Regions from separate parts of the Neptuniibacter marinus genome, predicted to be linked through region 1. Evidence: predicted binding sites of a transcription regulator. Region 1 holds the regulator's gene; the other holds the start of a gene.

Evidence for each region. Region 1 encodes sigma-54, which starts transcription at its own class of promoters, with help from an activator protein. Its sites were predicted from a motif close to TGGCACNNNNNTTGCTNT; they were not measured.
Region 2: the regulator sigma-54 is predicted to act here: its motif matches at 4,813-4,830, upstream of ACOQOE_RS07800 (circularly permuted type 2 ATP-grasp protein).

What each region holds. Positions count from the first base shown of each region.
Region 1 covers NZ_OZ245004.1:3,076,160-3,084,431, reverse strand. Annotated here, with positions in the region: gene ACOQOE_RS14505 (YhdP family protein) at 1-62, shown strand, start outside; gene ACOQOE_RS14500 (carbon-nitrogen hydrolase family protein) at 55-873, shown strand; gene yjgA (ribosome biogenesis factor YjgA) at 870-1,394, opposite strand; gene mgtE (magnesium transporter) at 1,403-2,752, opposite strand; gene ACOQOE_RS14485 (HPr family phosphocarrier protein) at 2,873-3,142, opposite strand; gene rapZ (RNase adapter RapZ) at 3,148-4,005, opposite strand; gene ptsN (PTS IIA-like nitrogen regulatory protein PtsN) at 4,014-4,472, opposite strand; gene hpf (ribosome hibernation-promoting factor, HPF/YfiA family) at 4,494-4,784, opposite strand; gene ACOQOE_RS14465 (RNA polymerase factor sigma-54) at 4,834-6,342, opposite strand; gene lptB (LPS export ABC transporter ATP-binding protein) at 6,399-7,124, opposite strand; gene lptA (lipopolysaccharide transport periplasmic protein LptA) at 7,129-7,659, opposite strand; gene lptC (LPS export ABC transporter periplasmic protein LptC) at 7,643-8,215, opposite strand; gene ACOQOE_RS14445 (KdsC family phosphatase) at 8,216-8,272, opposite strand, start outside.
Region 2 covers NZ_OZ245004.1:1,687,678-1,695,949, forward strand. Annotated here, with positions in the region: gene ACOQOE_RS07790 (circularly permuted type 2 ATP-grasp protein) at 1-2,156, opposite strand, end outside; gene ACOQOE_RS07795 (alpha-E domain-containing protein) at 2,217-3,221, opposite strand; gene ACOQOE_RS07800 (circularly permuted type 2 ATP-grasp protein) at 3,224-4,672, opposite strand; gene ACOQOE_RS07805 (protein kinase domain-containing protein) at 4,935-6,656, opposite strand; gene ACOQOE_RS07810 (formate/nitrite transporter family protein) at 6,749-7,561, opposite strand; gene htpX (protease HtpX) at 8,002-8,272, opposite strand, start outside.

The DNA.
Region 1 (8,272 bases):
GCAAAACGACTAAACCTGCAAATAAAAAAAATCCATCAGTAATGGATAATGATCATGGTTAAAGTAGCTGTAGCTCAGATGGTGTCGGGGGAGGTGTTAGCCGATAATTTGGCAACAGTCGCGCAGCTAGCTGAAGAAGCGGCGTCCGCATCAGCTAAACTTTTACTCCTTCCTGAAAATTTTGCGTTGTTAGATTCCAAAGCCCTTGTCTCTTTAGCGCGAGAGGAGGTGAGTAGTGGCAATATACAGAAGACAATTGCTAGCCTAGCAAAAAAACATAATTTGTGGATTATCGCAGGCAGCGTACCTCTATTATCGCGTTCGGGCGATAAGGTCTATGCCAGTTGTTTGGTGTTTAATGAGTTAGGGGTTCAAGTCGGTCGCTACGATAAAATACATCTCTTTGATGTAGATGTGGAGGATCGGCATAGTAGCTATCGCGAGTCTGATTTCATCGAAGCCGGAGATCAACTTGTTGTGGTTGATAGTCCGTTTGGAAAAATAGGGTTGTCTATCTGTTATGACCTTCGTTTCCCTGAGCATTATCAAAAACTGCGAGGCTTAGGTGCAGAGATACTTGTTGTACCCTCGGCATTTACCTATGTGACCGGTGAGGCGCACTGGGAGGTTTTGCTACGAGCCCGAGGGATTGAAACCCAATGTTATGTACTTGCAGCGAATCAAGGTGGTAAGCACTCAGAAACGCGCTCTAGCTGGGGGCATAGTATGATTGTTGATCCTTGGGGCGAAGTTTTAGCTTTGCGGGAACGTGCAGGAAAGGGGATTGTGCTAGCCGATATCAATTTGCCTATGCTGCATAAGCGACGAGAGGCGATGCCAGTTATGCAACATAGAAAAACGGCCGGTTTTTAAGCGCCAGCCACTTCACGTAGGTATTTAAAAAGCTTTCTGGCTGCTGCTGGTGGCTTTTGTAATTCTAACTCTTTTTTTGCGTTACGAATCAGTTGACGTAAATGCTGTACGTCGGCGCTTGGGTTTTCATTTATATACTCTTGAAGCGCACTATTGCCTTCAGTAATAAGGCGATCTCTCCAGCGTTCCAGTTTATGAAAAGTTTGAGTGTGTGCTTGTTGGCCTGCTTCATATAGGCCTAAATCATGTTCAATCTTATCGGTATCTTCTGTGCGCATTATTTTACCGATATATTGTAGATGCCTTTTCTGAGCACCATTTGACTTAATACGATGAAACTCTTCAATGGCTAGATGTAAGCGTTCATCTAACTTCATCTTTTCAAGTTGTTCTTTATTAAGCTTTGTCAGGCGTGCCCCTAATGCTTGCAGGGCATGCATTTGGCGTTTTGCTTCTGTTTTGCTTAACTCTTCATCTTGGTCGTTTAGATGAGAGGATGAAAATATTGCGTTATCGCTCATGAGTTTTCTCAGGCATAAAAAATGGTGGCTAAACCTAAAAAGGCAAAGAAGCCTACCACATCGGTTATGGTTGTTAACAGGACACTTCCGGCTAAGGCGGGATCTATGCTCATAGATTTCAACACTATAGGTAGTAAGGTGCCAGAGATAGCACCTACAACTAAATTAATGATAATTGCCAGAGCGATGATGATGCCGAGATTTATATCTTGGAACCATACTGTCGCGACTACAGCAATGACAGCAGCCCAAAGTAGGCCATTTAATATACCTACAATGACCTCTCTGTTAAGTAGCCATCGAGCATTTGATCGTTCTACATGCCCTAATGCTTGACCACGGATAACAAGCGTCAAGGTTTGTGAGCCAGCAATACCGCCCATGGAGGCAACAATGGGCATAAGTACGGCGAGGGCAACAACTTTGTCAATAGTCTGTTCAAATAAACCAATTACTGCTGAAGCGATAAATGCAGTGAGTAAATTGATACCTAGCCAAACTGCACGACGCCGTGTGGTTTTCATAACTGGGGCGAAGGTATCTTCATCTTCGTCTAAGCCTGCCATGCTCATTAATGAATGATCGGCATCTTCTCGGATAACATCGACCACATCATCAATCGTAATACGACCAACCAGTTTGCCATTGTCATCAACAACAGGGGCTGATACTAGATCATGTTCTTCGAACAAAGCCGCCACTTGGTCGTCGGGCATTTGGGCATTGATCGCTTTTATATCGGTGTTCATGATCTCTCGAATATTGATTGAGGGATCGGATACTAATAGTTTGGTTAAGGGTAGTAGGCCTATATATGAGTCTTTTCGGCTGACAACAATGAGGCTATCCGTCATTTCGGGGATTTCATCGTGGCGACGAATATAACGTAAGGTTGTTTCGACGCTAATATCTGGACGAATAGTTGTTGTATCTGTATTCATTAAGCCGCCGGCAGTATCCTCCGGATAAGAGAGCAGCTTTTCAACCCTAGACAGATTTTGTTTGTCCATGATGCGCAGGGTTTCTTTCATTACCCTATTAGGTAGCTGTTGTAGCACATCTACCATATCATCAGAATCAAGAGATTCGGTAAGTGCTAGTACCTCTTCAGTATTCATGCGACTTAAGATATCCGCTTGGATATCGTCGTTTAAATGCTGGAGTACTACGGCTTCTAAATCATGTGAGATTAAGTTCCAAAGGATCTGACGCTCTTTGGGAGGTGATTTCTCAATTAAGCGGGCAACTTCGGTTGGTCGCAAAGTCTTGTTTAAGGTGAAGCGAATTTGACGAAACTCACCACTATCTAAGGCATCGTTAAGCTTATCAAAATGTGATTTTGTTTCTTCAACGGCCATGGTTTTATCGCTTATGGACTTTGCTAGGTCTTCTTTTTTCAGTAGAAGAGTAAATAGAATGTAATCCTTTGATTATAACGGAAGCTGAAGGGATAAGCCTAAAAATTAATCGAGAGAGCCTTATTCTTCCTCATCGAATCTGTTATTGATCAGTTCTTCAATGGCGGATATTGCAGTCTCTTCGTCACTTCCTGTCACCTTAACGGTCAACGTTGTGCCTTTACTTGCTGCTAGCATCATTACAGACATAATACTCTTACCATCTACAGCGCGTCCGTCTTTCTCCATTAAAACTTCGGATGAAAAGCGTGATGTTACACCGATAAGCTTAGCGGCTGCTCGCGCATGTAAACCAAGTTTATTAATAATGAGTAGTTCTTTTTCTTGCATGATAGTTAGCTCAATTCACGATGACGAACATGGACATTATCCATATGTTGAGAGAAATGAGAAGCTAGACGTTCGCTAATATAAACAGATCGGTGTTGCCCACCTGTGCAGCCAACACCAATCGTAATATAACTACGGTTATTTTCTGAAAATCGGGGAAGCCAACGTTCAAGGAAGCTGGTTATATCTTCTATCATCTCTCGAACTTCCTGTGATTCCTCTAAGAAGTCCTGAACCGGTTTCTCTTGACCGGTATACTTACGTAGATCAGGAACCCAGTGAGGATTGGGTAGTGCGCGTACATCATAGACAAAGTCTACATCTAAGGGGACGCCATGTTTAAAACCAAACGATTCGAATTGGACCGATAATGTTTGGGCTTTGCGATTGGCAACCCGCAGTTTGACTGTATCTCGAAGTTCATACAGGGATAGGCGCGTAGTATCTATTCGAATATCGGCTAGGCTTGCGATAGGCTCTAAAAGCTTTAGCTCTGACTTAATTGATTGTTGTAGATTCTTATGGGTATCTGAAAGGGGGTGCTTACGTCGGGTTGAACTATAGCGTTTGAGGAGGGTTGCTTCCGATGAATCTAAAAAAATAACTTCATATTCAGCCCAATGATCTTGGCGAAGTTGATTTAAGATATCTGGAAATTTGGCTAAGTTACTGAGCAAATTACGCGCATCAATACTGACTGCTATCTGTTCAGGGTGACTAGGATCACTACTCATTTGTTGGACAAGGTCGGGTAGCAAAAGAGCTGGTAAATTGTCTATACAGTAAAAACCAATATCTTCTAAAGCTTGTAATGCTGTACTTTTTCCTGAGCCGGAACGACCACTAATCACAACAAGCTTCATTTTAACTCCTAGGCAGCACTCAATTCACATAATGTCTCATATAGAGAATGGCTGTCTTGGCTTTCCCTTAGTTTTGTTCTGGCTTCTTCTTGGCTAAAGAGCTCTGCAACTGAGGCTAGTGTAGCTAAGTGCTCAGATGTTGAGTCTTCAGGAACAATCAAAATAAATAGAAGGTCTACGGGTTTTCCATCAATAGCATCAAAATCTATAGGTGTGTCTAGTTTTACTAGATAGCCTTTAGCTTCAGTACATTCTGCCAGCCTGCAATGTGGAATGGCAATCCCGTCGCCTATTCCTGTGCTACCAAGCTTTTCGCGCGAATGAAGTCCATTAAAGACTGATGATGAGCTCATATCGGGATGTTGTTCCGATATTATTTCAGCAGCATTTTCCAGAATTCGCTTTTTACTACCACCCTCAAGGCCACAAAGGACGCTTGAGGGGGTTAATAGTTCATGAAGCAACATAATTTTTTGGGTACAGACCAGTTATTTGTGAGTTTTAGTTTTTTCTTTATGCTTAATGACTTGCCTATCTAGCTTGTCAGTAAGGCCGTCAATTGCAGCGTACATATCTTCGTGTTCATGTGTAGCAAAGAGCTGGGCACCTGCTAAGTGCATCTCCGCCTCAGCTTTCTGACGTTGCTTTTCTACGCTGAGTGTGACTTGCACATTGGTGATGTTATCAAAATGACGCTCAATTTTTTGTAGTTTCGAGAGCACGTAATTATTCATTGATTCAGTTAATTCTACATGGTGTCCAGTAATGTTGATCTGCATAGGTTTCTCCTATTTATTGCAGTGACATACTACTCTTGCCACTCTTTTATTAAACTAAACGTTTTCTTTCATTCGATGGTGGAATTCCCATCGCTTCACGATATTTCGCAATTGTACGTCTAGCCACTTTAAAGCCTTGTTCATCAAGAAATTGCGCAATTTTGTTGTCGCTTAATGGTTTCGCGTTGTTTTCAGCGGCAACCATTTTTTTGATAAGCGCTCTAATAGCGGTTGAGGACGCTGCACCCCCTGTTGCTGTACTTACATGACTCGAGAAGAAGTATTTTAGTTCAAATATTCCACGGTGTGTGTGCATGAACTTTTGTGTAGTCACTCGAGATATAGTGGACTCATGCATTTCCACTGCTTCAGCAATGTCATGAAGCACCATTGGCTTCATGCCTTCTTCGCCATGTTCAAGAAAGCCGATTTGTCGTTTTACTATCTCGTTAGACACTCTTAATAGGGTTTCGTTGCGGCTTTGTAAACTTTTAATAAACCATCGAGCTTCTTGTAGGTGGTTTTTTAGGTAGGTGTTATCAGAGCTATTATCGGCCCGTTTCACTAAACCTGCGTAACCTGAGTTGATACGTAGCTTAGGGGATACTTCCGGGTTGAGGTGGACGCGCCACTCTCCCTGTTGCTTGGTCACAAGCACATCGGGAATAACATATTCTGCTGCACTGCTACTGATTGAAGCGCCTGGTTTAGGATTGAGCCCTTGTATCAGTTGGATGACCTGCTGCAGTTGAGGCTCTTTTAAGCGTGTTTTTCTCATCAATTGACGATAATCGTGCGCGCCGAGTAGTTTTATATATTGTTGTGCAACTTTGATCGCTTCATTTTTCCAGAGTGTCTCAGGCGGTAGCTGTTGGAGCTGTATGCTTAAGCACTCGCTGAGGTCACGGCAGGCAATACCTGCTGGATCAAACTGCTGTATGCGGTGAAGAACGGCTTCAATTTCATCCAGCTCTACTTCTTCAAACTGCTCACCTGTTTGCGCATGGAAGTGATCTAAAATTTCATCTAGGGTGATGGTTAAATAACCATCAGGATTGATGCCATCAATAATGTTTGTTGCAATAAGACGATCAATATCACTCATTGGCGTAAGATTTAATTGCCAATGAAGGTGGTCTTGCAGTGTTTCTTCTGCAGTATCATTAGATTCAAAGGAATCAAAATCTTCCTTGCTTTGGCTTAGATTAGGGCCAGATGATTGGAATGTGTCTTCCCAGTTACTATCGGTTGATAGTTCTTCTGGTATTTTCTCATTCCAGTTATCTTCAGTTGTAATGTTATCGTCAAGATCGGCTTCAGCTGTCGCGGTGGCTGTAGCTTCAGGTTCTGTCTCTGGTGCCTGTGAATTGCTCTCTTGAGTCTCGGAAGCCGAGGCGTGCTCGTCTTCAGAGACATCAAGCATAGGATTGCTCTCTAATGCTTCTTGAATCTCTTGCTGAAGATCAAGCGTAGACAACTGCAGTAAGCGAATTGCTTGCTGTAGCTGTGGGGTCATTGTGAGCTGTTGCCCAATTTTTAGATGAAGCGCTTGTTTCATAATACTAAGGGACAAACTCCTGAAACTACATAATTCATTTATAGCTAAGTATATGCTTAAAGTGTGAACTGGTCGCCCAGATAAGCATTTCTTACTGCTTCGTTTGCCATAATATCGGCTGGTGAGCCGTTAGCAAGGATTGTACCTTCACTAACAATATAAGCTGTTTCGCATATATCTAAGGTTTCTCTCACATTATGATCAGTAATTAATATACCAATGCCCCTTGATTGAAGATGGCGAATGGTCTGCTTTATATCATTCACTGAGATAGGGTCAACACCTGCAAAAGGTTCATCTAATAGAATAAATTCGGGTTCGGTTGCTAATGCCCGTGCAATTTCTACACGTCTACGTTCTCCACCAGAAAGACTCATGCCCATACTGTCTTTTATGTGTGTGATATGGAATTCTTCAAGCAACTCTTCCATTTTTAACTGGGCAGCGTGTTTATCTAAGTCTTTTCTTGTTTCTAAAATCGCAAGTAGATTGTCCTTCACAGACAGTTTTCTAAATATAGATGCTTCTTGGGGAAGGTAGCCAATACCTTGTTGAGCACGGCCGTGCATAGGTAGTGCGCTAATGTCTTGTCCTTTGATTTTAACGGCGCCATTATCGGCCTGCACAAGACCAACAATCATGTAAAAACAGGTCGTTTTTCCTGCACCGTTGGGGCCTAGAAGGCCAACGATCTCACCATTTTTGATCTCTAGTGAAACGTCCTTGACAACTTCCCTGCCTTTGTAACGCTTGGCAAGATTTTTGGCCTCTAATAAGCTCATAGGGTTAGTTGGCCTTATTTTTCTTTTTAGGTTGAATAACCATATTTACACGTCCCGGTTCACCAGTTTCGTCTTTGCTTGCACCACCGAATGCGTTCACAATCGACTTGTCTAGATCATAAACGATCTTGTTTCCAGTAAAAGTGTCTTCTGCTTGGACAACCTTGGCCTCTTCGGTAATAGTGAGTTTTTGATCATCTACCTGATAAAGTAAGTGCTTGCCCCAAGCGTCGCTGTATGGGTCGCCTTTCCTAGGAAGTTGTCTGAAATGTGCAGGACTTCCTTTGGTAATGAGTTTTTCAACTCCATCTTCACCACGATACATATCAACGTGCTCTCCTTCAATGAGGAGTGATCCTTGTTTAATAATGACGTTGCCTTTGTAAGTGGTGATGCCTGTTTTGTCATCAATTTGCGCAGTATCTGCCGTAATGTAAATCGGCTGTTCTTGGTCGTCAGGAAGGGCATAAGCATTCGACACTGCAAAAGCCAAAAAAATGAAGGCTAGATTATAGAGCTTATTTAGCATTGTCATGGGTCCCTTCTACCCTGGAGTGTAAGTTAAGAACTCGATTATTGAAGTCAATATCCATACCTACGCCTTCAAGTATGCTTTGTTGTGATGTGATCTTAACGGGCTCATCAGTTTCTGCATAATCTTTATCAGGATAGATTGTAAGTTGCTCAGTGTTAAGTATGGTTGCTGATATAGAATCAGGATTATCATTAACTATGACATTTCCTGCAAGGTTTGTTTGATTATTATCATCTAAAACCGTGCCTGTGTCTGATGTAAGTTTAACTTTGGAACCATCATTTCTAACACTAAGACTCTCAGGATGATCTAGTGTACTTAGGCTCAGATTAGGGTAATGCTCTAGCTTGGCTGTATTTAACACTCTTGAAATTTTGCCTTCGTTATTCCACTCTTTGATGGTTGCTTCTTCGACAAAGTAATCTATTCCGTTTAGCAGCGAACTGTTTGTACGTGCGCCTTCATTGGGGGAGGATGCAAAGCCCCAATAAAGTAGTACAGGTATTAAAATAATAGCGGCGAGTGCCACTCTTATCTTATTGCTGAGATCTAGCATTTATAAATACATCTGTTTGAGTTGATCCAATTTCCCTTGTGCTTCAAGTATATACTC
Region 2 (8,272 bases), 1.4 Mb from region 1:
TCGACACTAAGCAATACTGCTTCAAGCATTTGGGGTTGATCAGTCTGTGCTAATTCAGGTGTTAGTAACGATTGGATTAAGCGTGATGTTTGCAGTGAGCGTTCGACACGTCGCCCGATCTCTTGAAATTTCCAGCCTATCCCTCTAAGCATACTTTCATGGCTGAGCCCTGATAAGGCGAGGAGCGTTGTAACTAATGGATCGAGCGTTTCTTCAGGTGCTGAGGGCATGCCACCTACATAAGCACGTTCTAAATCATACAGATTATCACGTAGATCGTTGACGATGCGGTGCGTATCCGCCGAAAGCATTTCTTTGACTTCTTCAGAACAGGTCAAGACAGAGAGTAAACATGATTTGATGCTGTCGGGACGCTGTGTATCTAAGATGAGGTTAATTAATTCCTGATCTTGGTTAAGGAGTGCGGGGCTTCCTGTAAAGCCAGGTAAACAGTTTGTTTGTTTTGATAGTGCCTGCAATAGGAGCTTTTTACTAGCTTCTGGTAAGGGGTCTATACTGTTTAACTGCATAAACACGGTGCGAATCAACCGTATGGTTGATTCTGCCCGTTCTGCATATCGACCTAACCAGAATAAATTTTCAACGACACGGCTGGGTAGATTGGATTCTTGTGCAATACTTCGGTCTTCGACCAGTGATAATTGTTTTTCCGGTTCAGAGGCTAATATCCAAGTATCTTTGCTTTGTGAACCTACCTGATTTGATACAAAACTATCCTGCCCTGAAAGCCCGACACGGGTGAGTCCACCAGACATAACCGCATAGGTGCTTTCAGTTGCAACGGTAAATGTGCGGAAGATTGACGGGCGTGTTTTTAGTTGTTGCTCTTGCCAAGCGGGAATATAAGAAGGTGAGATATAACTTTGGGCAACAAAGTTATAGGGGGCTTTCTCAATACGCGCGAGCACGTTTTTTTTGTCGGACTCAGATAGAGTATGGCCGTGTATACTGGGGCTTTTCGCTTGGCGCATGGCAGGCTTGATGATAAGAGAATCAATATTGTCTTTGATATACAGCATATCCTGTGGGTCGCCGCACCACCAGGTGTCCACTGATGGTAGTTTTAGATTATGCCCGAAAAAGTGTTGGCTGATAGCCGGCAGAAATTTTAGCAGCGCAGGGGTTTCTAAAATACCTGATCCCAGTGGATTACTAACGACTACATTCCCAGCTCGAACAACCTCGACAAGGCCAGGAATACCTAAATATGAATCTGATTTAAGCTCGACCGGATCACAGTAAATATCGTCTACACGGCGTAGAATAACATCGACTTTACGAAGGCCATTGAGCGATTTTAGCCAGACATGACCATCTCTAACAGTTAAGTCGCTGCCTTGAACAAGGGGATAGCCTAAGTAGTTTGATAAATGGGTATGCTCGAAATAGGTTTCACTATAAGCACCGGGACTCAGAATTACAATTTGTGGGTCATCGCCGGGGGTGGGTGAAAGTGAACTTAACGTTGCGCGAAGTGATTGAAAAAAGAGCGCTAAACGATGTACTTGACTGTCGCGAAAAAGGCTCGGTATCACACGTGAAAGAACAGTTCTGTTTTCTAGCGCATAACCTGCACCACTAGGAGCTTGGGTACGATCACCAATGATGATCATATTGCCATCAGGCCCGCGAGTCATATCGGTAGCGTGCAGTATTAAACTGTGCTCCCCAGGCATTGTAATACCTTTACATTGACGCAGAAAACCTGGATGGCTATAGATAATCTCTGGAGGAATAATCCCTTGTCTGATGAGTTCCTGAGGGCCATAAATATCTTTTAGAACTAAATTGAGGAGTTCTGCTCGCTCTATTAAACCTTGTTCAATTAGGCTCCATTCATCACTAGAGATTAACATAGGAATAGGATCAAGTTCCCATGTGTTCTTACCTAAAGGATCACTAATGAGATTATAGGTTGCACCGTCATCACGCAGAATACGTGATGCTTTTTGATAACGGTCTTGTAAACCTGAAGAGCCAAGTGCATTGATACTATCAAGTAGATATTCCCAGTGCGCACGAGGCAGGCCTAACTTATCATAAGCTTCGTTGTAATGCCCATCAGGCGAAAAAGACCAATGGAAATTTTGGTCTTGATTGCCCTGAGTTTGCGTTTGCGTCTGCTTGCTTTGCACTGGTTTGCTCTTTAATTAACAAATTCGGGCTCATTATAGCTGTTCTTCAATGATAAAGGGCTATGCCTGACGAGCAAACTGGTATTCTTTTTGAGTTACCTTTTTTAATGGAAGGTTTTCTTCTTGATGATCGCCCATGTTAAAGGCAAACCAATTAGTCATTAATGCATTGTTTAAATCAGAAATATTAATCTGTAATTGATTTAGGTAGTCACGAAACTTATCATCCAGAGGGTTTCCATTGGCAAGAGAGTAATGGAGTTTTTTCAATGTTTTTATCTCTTGTAGAATCGGTTTTGAGCGGGGTAACTTTTTAGCCGCAGACTCTAACTCATTAATACAAAAATGGATGGTTCTTGGAAAGTACTCATCTTCTAATAAAAAGCGCGCTACTTTCTTAGATACAATGGCTGTACGAACACTTCTTCGATAGTTCATATAGCCACTGAGTGAGCGCAAGACATTTCCCCAAACGACTTGGCTAAGATTAATGCGGGTTCCTTCATTAGGCTGGAGCATAATTGATACGCCCGCATCGAGAATACGGGTTGTCATATCTGCTCTTTCAAGGTTACGACCGAGGGTCATAAATTGCCAAGAGGCATCGCGGCTCATCGCTCCTTCGAAAAGGCCATTAATCTCTTGGCACCTTTGAATAATGCTGTTTAGAAATTTATGGCGATCCGTACGGTTGATTCCTTGGCGGATATGGTTACGTGCATATAGATCTAATTCATTGATGAGCTCCCATGTGTCTTGTGGAAGTACATCACGGGTTGTGCGGATATTTTCTTTCGCTTGCTTCAATGACGATAGCATAGAGCTTGGGTTGGTATCGTCAGCTAATAAGAACTTAACAACGTTATGCTCTGTCTGCACTTTATAGCGATCAGAGAAAGTATCAATACAGCTATTGATTTTTATCAGGTTAAACCAGCTAATATTGGTGTCACGAGGAAGGTCAAATAAAAGGTTATCATAAACCCCAACGAGTCGAGCTGTATTTTCTACACGCTCTAGGTAGCGCGCACTCCAATAAATTCTTTCAGCAACACGAGATAGCATAATTATTTATCCTCTGTATCGACAATCCAAGTATCTTTACTGCCACCACCTTGCGATGAGTTGACAACCAATGAGCCTTTTTTCATGGCGACGCGGGTTAAACCACCGGTTGTGACATATGTGTTTTTTCCTTGAAGAATAAAAGGGCGTAGGTCTAAATGTCTTGGCTCCATGGTGTTAGAGCTAATTAATGTTGGAGCTGTGGATAAACTTAGCGTAGGTTGGGCAATATAGTTGCGTGGATTTTCTTGAATTAACTCAGCAAAGGTTGCTTGCTCTTTTTTAGTCGAGTGAGGTCCAATGAGCATCCCATACCCGCCAGATTCATTGGCGGGCTTAATTACCAGTTCATCTAGGTGCTCTAAAACGTAAGCTCTTTGCTCTGGATCTTCACAGAGGAACGTTTCTACATTAGGCAATATTGGCTTCTCATTGAGGTAATACTCAATAATTTTAGGTACATAGGCATAAATGACTTTGTCATCGGCTACGCCCGCGCCGGGTGCATTAGCCAGTGCAACATTGCCCGCTTTCCAAGCCCTCATCATGCCGGGAACACCTAAAACTGATTCTTTATCAAATACTTCTGGGTCGATAAAAAGATCATCAATACGACGATAAATTACATCGACTCTTTCAGGGCCGGAGATGGTTTTCATATAAACACAATCATCATCGTCCACAAATAGATCGCTGCCTTCAACGAGCTCGACCCCCATCTTTTGTGCGAGAAAAGCATGTTCAAAGTAAGCAGAGTTAAAAATACCGGGTGTGAGGACAACAATTTCAGGTTCTTCTATCTCTCGAGGTGAGAGAGATAGCAGCATATCAAAGAGTTGTTCAGGGTAATCATCTAATGGCAGTATATTCTCTTTTTCAAACATCTCAGGCAAAATGCGCTTAGTGATTGCCCTGTTTTCAAGCATATATGAAACACCTGAAGGTACTCGGAGGTTATCTTCTAAAACATAAAATTGACCGTCAGCATCTCTGACTAGGTCGGTTCCACATATGTGCGCCCATACGCCATGTGCAGGGTTCACACCGACGCATTCAGGCCGAAAGTTTTTTGACTCTTTGATGATATGTTCAGGAATGATGCCATCTTTAATCACATTTTGATCGTGATAGAGATCATCAATAAACATATTAAGGGCTTTTAAACGCTGTTTTAAGCCATCTGCAGTTGTTTTCCATAAAGGGGCAGGAATGGTGCGAGGAATGATATCAAAAGGCCAAGCTCTATCTATATTTCCTTCTTCGGTATAAACGGTAAATGAAATCCCCATTTCTTGAATTGTCACATCAGCCATTTGGCGGCGTCTATCAAGATCTTTTTCGTCCATTTCGGAGATATGTTTCACTAATTTATCTGCGGAATCTCTAGCACGTCCTGTGGGGGTGATGAGTTCGTCATAATGCTGCTTAGATTGATAATTATCCCAAATCATACCTATACCCAGATTATTGATCTTAATATTGAGCGCTATCGAACGTTAAATACGCACTAATTTATACTGATCGCACCAATATGATGCTTAAACCGTTTGCATATCTTATGTAAGCGTTTAATTCGCCGTATATATAGGGATCAGCAAGTTTCAGGCCAGTATTGGTGTATGATCATATATGGGGCGTTTGGCAAAATGATGACATGATCGATAAGCCATTATGATTATAGGACATTCTCAACATTACGTTATGTTTACTCAACTATTTGTTGAGTAGGTAGATAATGATGCAGGTTAGTAGAGCGGTTATGGCTTGCCAAACGAGTACGGGATTACGCTCCATTAAGGGGGAGCGGCTTTTATTAAGGAATGTTTTGTTGGGGTGTCTAAGATCAAATATGAATTCTGATAACTCTTCATATCGTTTATAGGGGTTTGGGTGTACCGCTTTCTTAAGTGTTTCATCGATCCAAGCGGGTGTCTCTCTATCCTCGTCTAAGACCGAGTTGTAATTAAGCTTCTTTTGCGCAGCGGGAGTGCGGGATTTAGAAACTTGAGTGCCGTAAGGAAAACGATTAGATAGCATGTGATAGGTTAAGACGCCTAGTGAATAGAGATCTGAGCGGCTAGTACCTATGTCGCCCAAAAAGTACTCGGGGGCTGTATAAAGTGCTGTGCCTAGTATTTCGCACTGTTCTTGAATTGAGGAAGATTCTACAATACCGGCTATTCTAACTGAGCCAAAGTCAATGATTTTTACCGTGCCGGATGTATCGATCATAATGTTATCGGGCTTTATATCCTGATGAAGAATATCCATTCTATGCAGAGCCCGTAACCCTTTTGCAACTTGCTCTATAATGGCCCGGACAGCTTCAATACTTGGCTTAGGGTTATCAATCATCCACTGCTTTAATGTCTGGCCTTCTATATATTCAGTCGTGGTGTAGAGGAAGTTCCTTTTTCTTGTTTGCTTGCCTGCTTTTAGTACATGGGCGCTATTGATACGGCGAGCGATCCATTCTTCCATTAAAAAACGCTCAAGGTAATCAGGATCACCTCGTAGGTCTATCGATGGGATTTTCAGAATAACGTGTTCATTAGTTTCATCATCTACCGCAAGGTAAACATGACTGCGGCTGGTTGCGTGTATTTCGCGAATAATCTTATACCCATCAAACTGTTCGCGGGGCACGAGTATGGGGGGTAGGGGAAGGTCGTCAACTTGAAGTTGTATATCGTTTGCATCTTGTTGCGGTACAGAATCAATGCGGATAATTTGAATCGTTAAGTTGTCTTTACTACCGGATTCCAATGCATGTTCAACAATTTTTTTGGCTGCTTGATTTAGGTCGTTACTGTTTTCGTTTAATGCATTGTCTATGAAGATAGCGTCTACATACTCATAAACGCCATCGGTTGCTAATATGAAGATGTCGTTTGTTGCGATAGGTACGGATAAAAAATCAAGTTCTAGTTGTGGCTCAATACCGAGTGCGCGACTGAGGTAGCTTTTGTCTTGTGATATCCATAATCGATGGTCTTTAGTGAGCTGTTCTAAAGCATGCTCATGAAACTTATAGATTCTAGAATCGCCAATATGAAACAGATAAGCAGTTGTGCTTTTAATGATCATCGCGCTAAAGGTGCAAACATAACCTTTGTCTTTATCGTAGCGGAAATCGCTGTTTCTTGTTTGTGCGTAAAGCCAAGCGTTTGCTGCGGATAATACTCGCTTTCCTGATGTTTGTACGGACCAAGCATCGGATGTGCAATAGTAATCATCGAGAAAGCTTTTTATCGCTGTTTCGCTTGCTATATGACTGACTTGGCTGCTGCTGATGCCATCGGCAACGGCGCAAGCAATACCTTTAAGGTTCAACTGAGCGTTTGTCGGGATAACAAAACCGTGGAAATCTTGATTGCTCTCTTTACGGCCTTTGTCGGAATATTGCCCAATCGATACAGTAAGTTTGGCTGTCATTATTAGTACCAAAAAGCCCTTCACCTAGATGAGAGGGCTTTTGTTGTGTTATGCAGAAGTGTGCAAAACGGTCAGTCGTTTACACAGGGTGTTTAAGCGATAGCGCGTTTTTTACCTGTTCTGATATGTGTGGTGTAAAGGGTTAAACCTGTAAAGGCTAAACCACCGACTAAGTTACCAAGTGCTGTTGGGATCTCGTTCCAGATAAAGTAATCCATCACTGAGAAATCACCTCCCATAATAATACCCGATGGGAAAAGGAACATGTTGACGACGGAGTGTTCAAATCCCATGAAGAAGAACAGCATTATAGGCATCCACATTGCGAGTACTTTGCCACTTACGGAGGTTGAGATCATTGCACCTACAACACCCATCGATACCATCCAATTGCATAGCATGCCGCGAATAAAAATAGTAAACCAACCGGCTGCGCCATATTCGGCATAACCTAAAGTACGGGACTCACCTACGCTGGCAATTTTTGCACCTACTGCACCTGGGTCCGTATTAAAGCCATAGGTGAAAACGAAGGCCATCATTACCGCTACAGTTAATGCCCCTGCAAAGTTGCCAAGGAAAACTAATCCCCAGTTTCTTAAAACGCCCTGAACGGTTACACCGGGACGTTTATCGAGTAATGCTAGCGGGGTGAGGACGAAAACACCGGTAAGTAAGTCAAAACCCATAAGGTAAAGCATACAAAAGCCAACAGGGAAGAGTATTGCGCCGATTAAAAATACACCGGTTTTAACTGCAACAGTAATGGCAAATACAGCGGCTAGTGCCAATATAGCACCTGCCATATATGCGCGGATTAGAGTGTCACGTGTCGACATGTGAACTTTAGATTCACCTGCGTCCACCATCTTCGTCACAAATTCGGAGGGGAGTAAGTAAGCCATTTTTATTGCCTCATTCAATGTTTAGAATTTTTTAAAAATCGGTGGTTACAGTTCTTTAGGCGAAAAAAAAAGCGCACACTACCTTACTCTTTTAAAGAGTAGTTAGTGGACGCCATTGCCCTAGTTCACTGTAATGTTAGTTCGATAGAGAACTATCTGATTGAATTCAAAGCATAAGCTATGCCTATTTTTTTTATTATCTTTTAAAACAGTTGGTTAAGGTTGTTTTTGATTTGTTTTTATATGGATTTTAGACATGAATAAAATAATAGTTGCTAGCTAATTGTGCTTGTCTAATGATTGTGCTCTTTTATGGGGCGGTGATTAGGAGGGATATTGGGATTGATAGGTAGAGGTTGTAGCTTTATTAAGACTTGTAAGACGTAGTTTTCGTCTTACAAGTCGTTAGGAAATCTATTTTCAAGTATCCGATTAAAGCTTCACTTCATTGATTGAAGCGCAGCTATACGTTGATCTAAAGGTGGGTGACTTGCCATAAGTGCCATCAACCCGGATTTCATATGGCTGCTTATTCCGAATGCGGTGAGCTGTCCGGGCATCTGATCTGGCATATCATATTCAGCTTTTAGACGTTGCAAAGCACCGATCATGGCATGATTGCTTGATAGTCGAGCACCTGCTTCGTCAGCACGATATTCACGATATCTTGAGAACCAAGCGACAATAAATGAAGCTAAGACAGCGAAGATC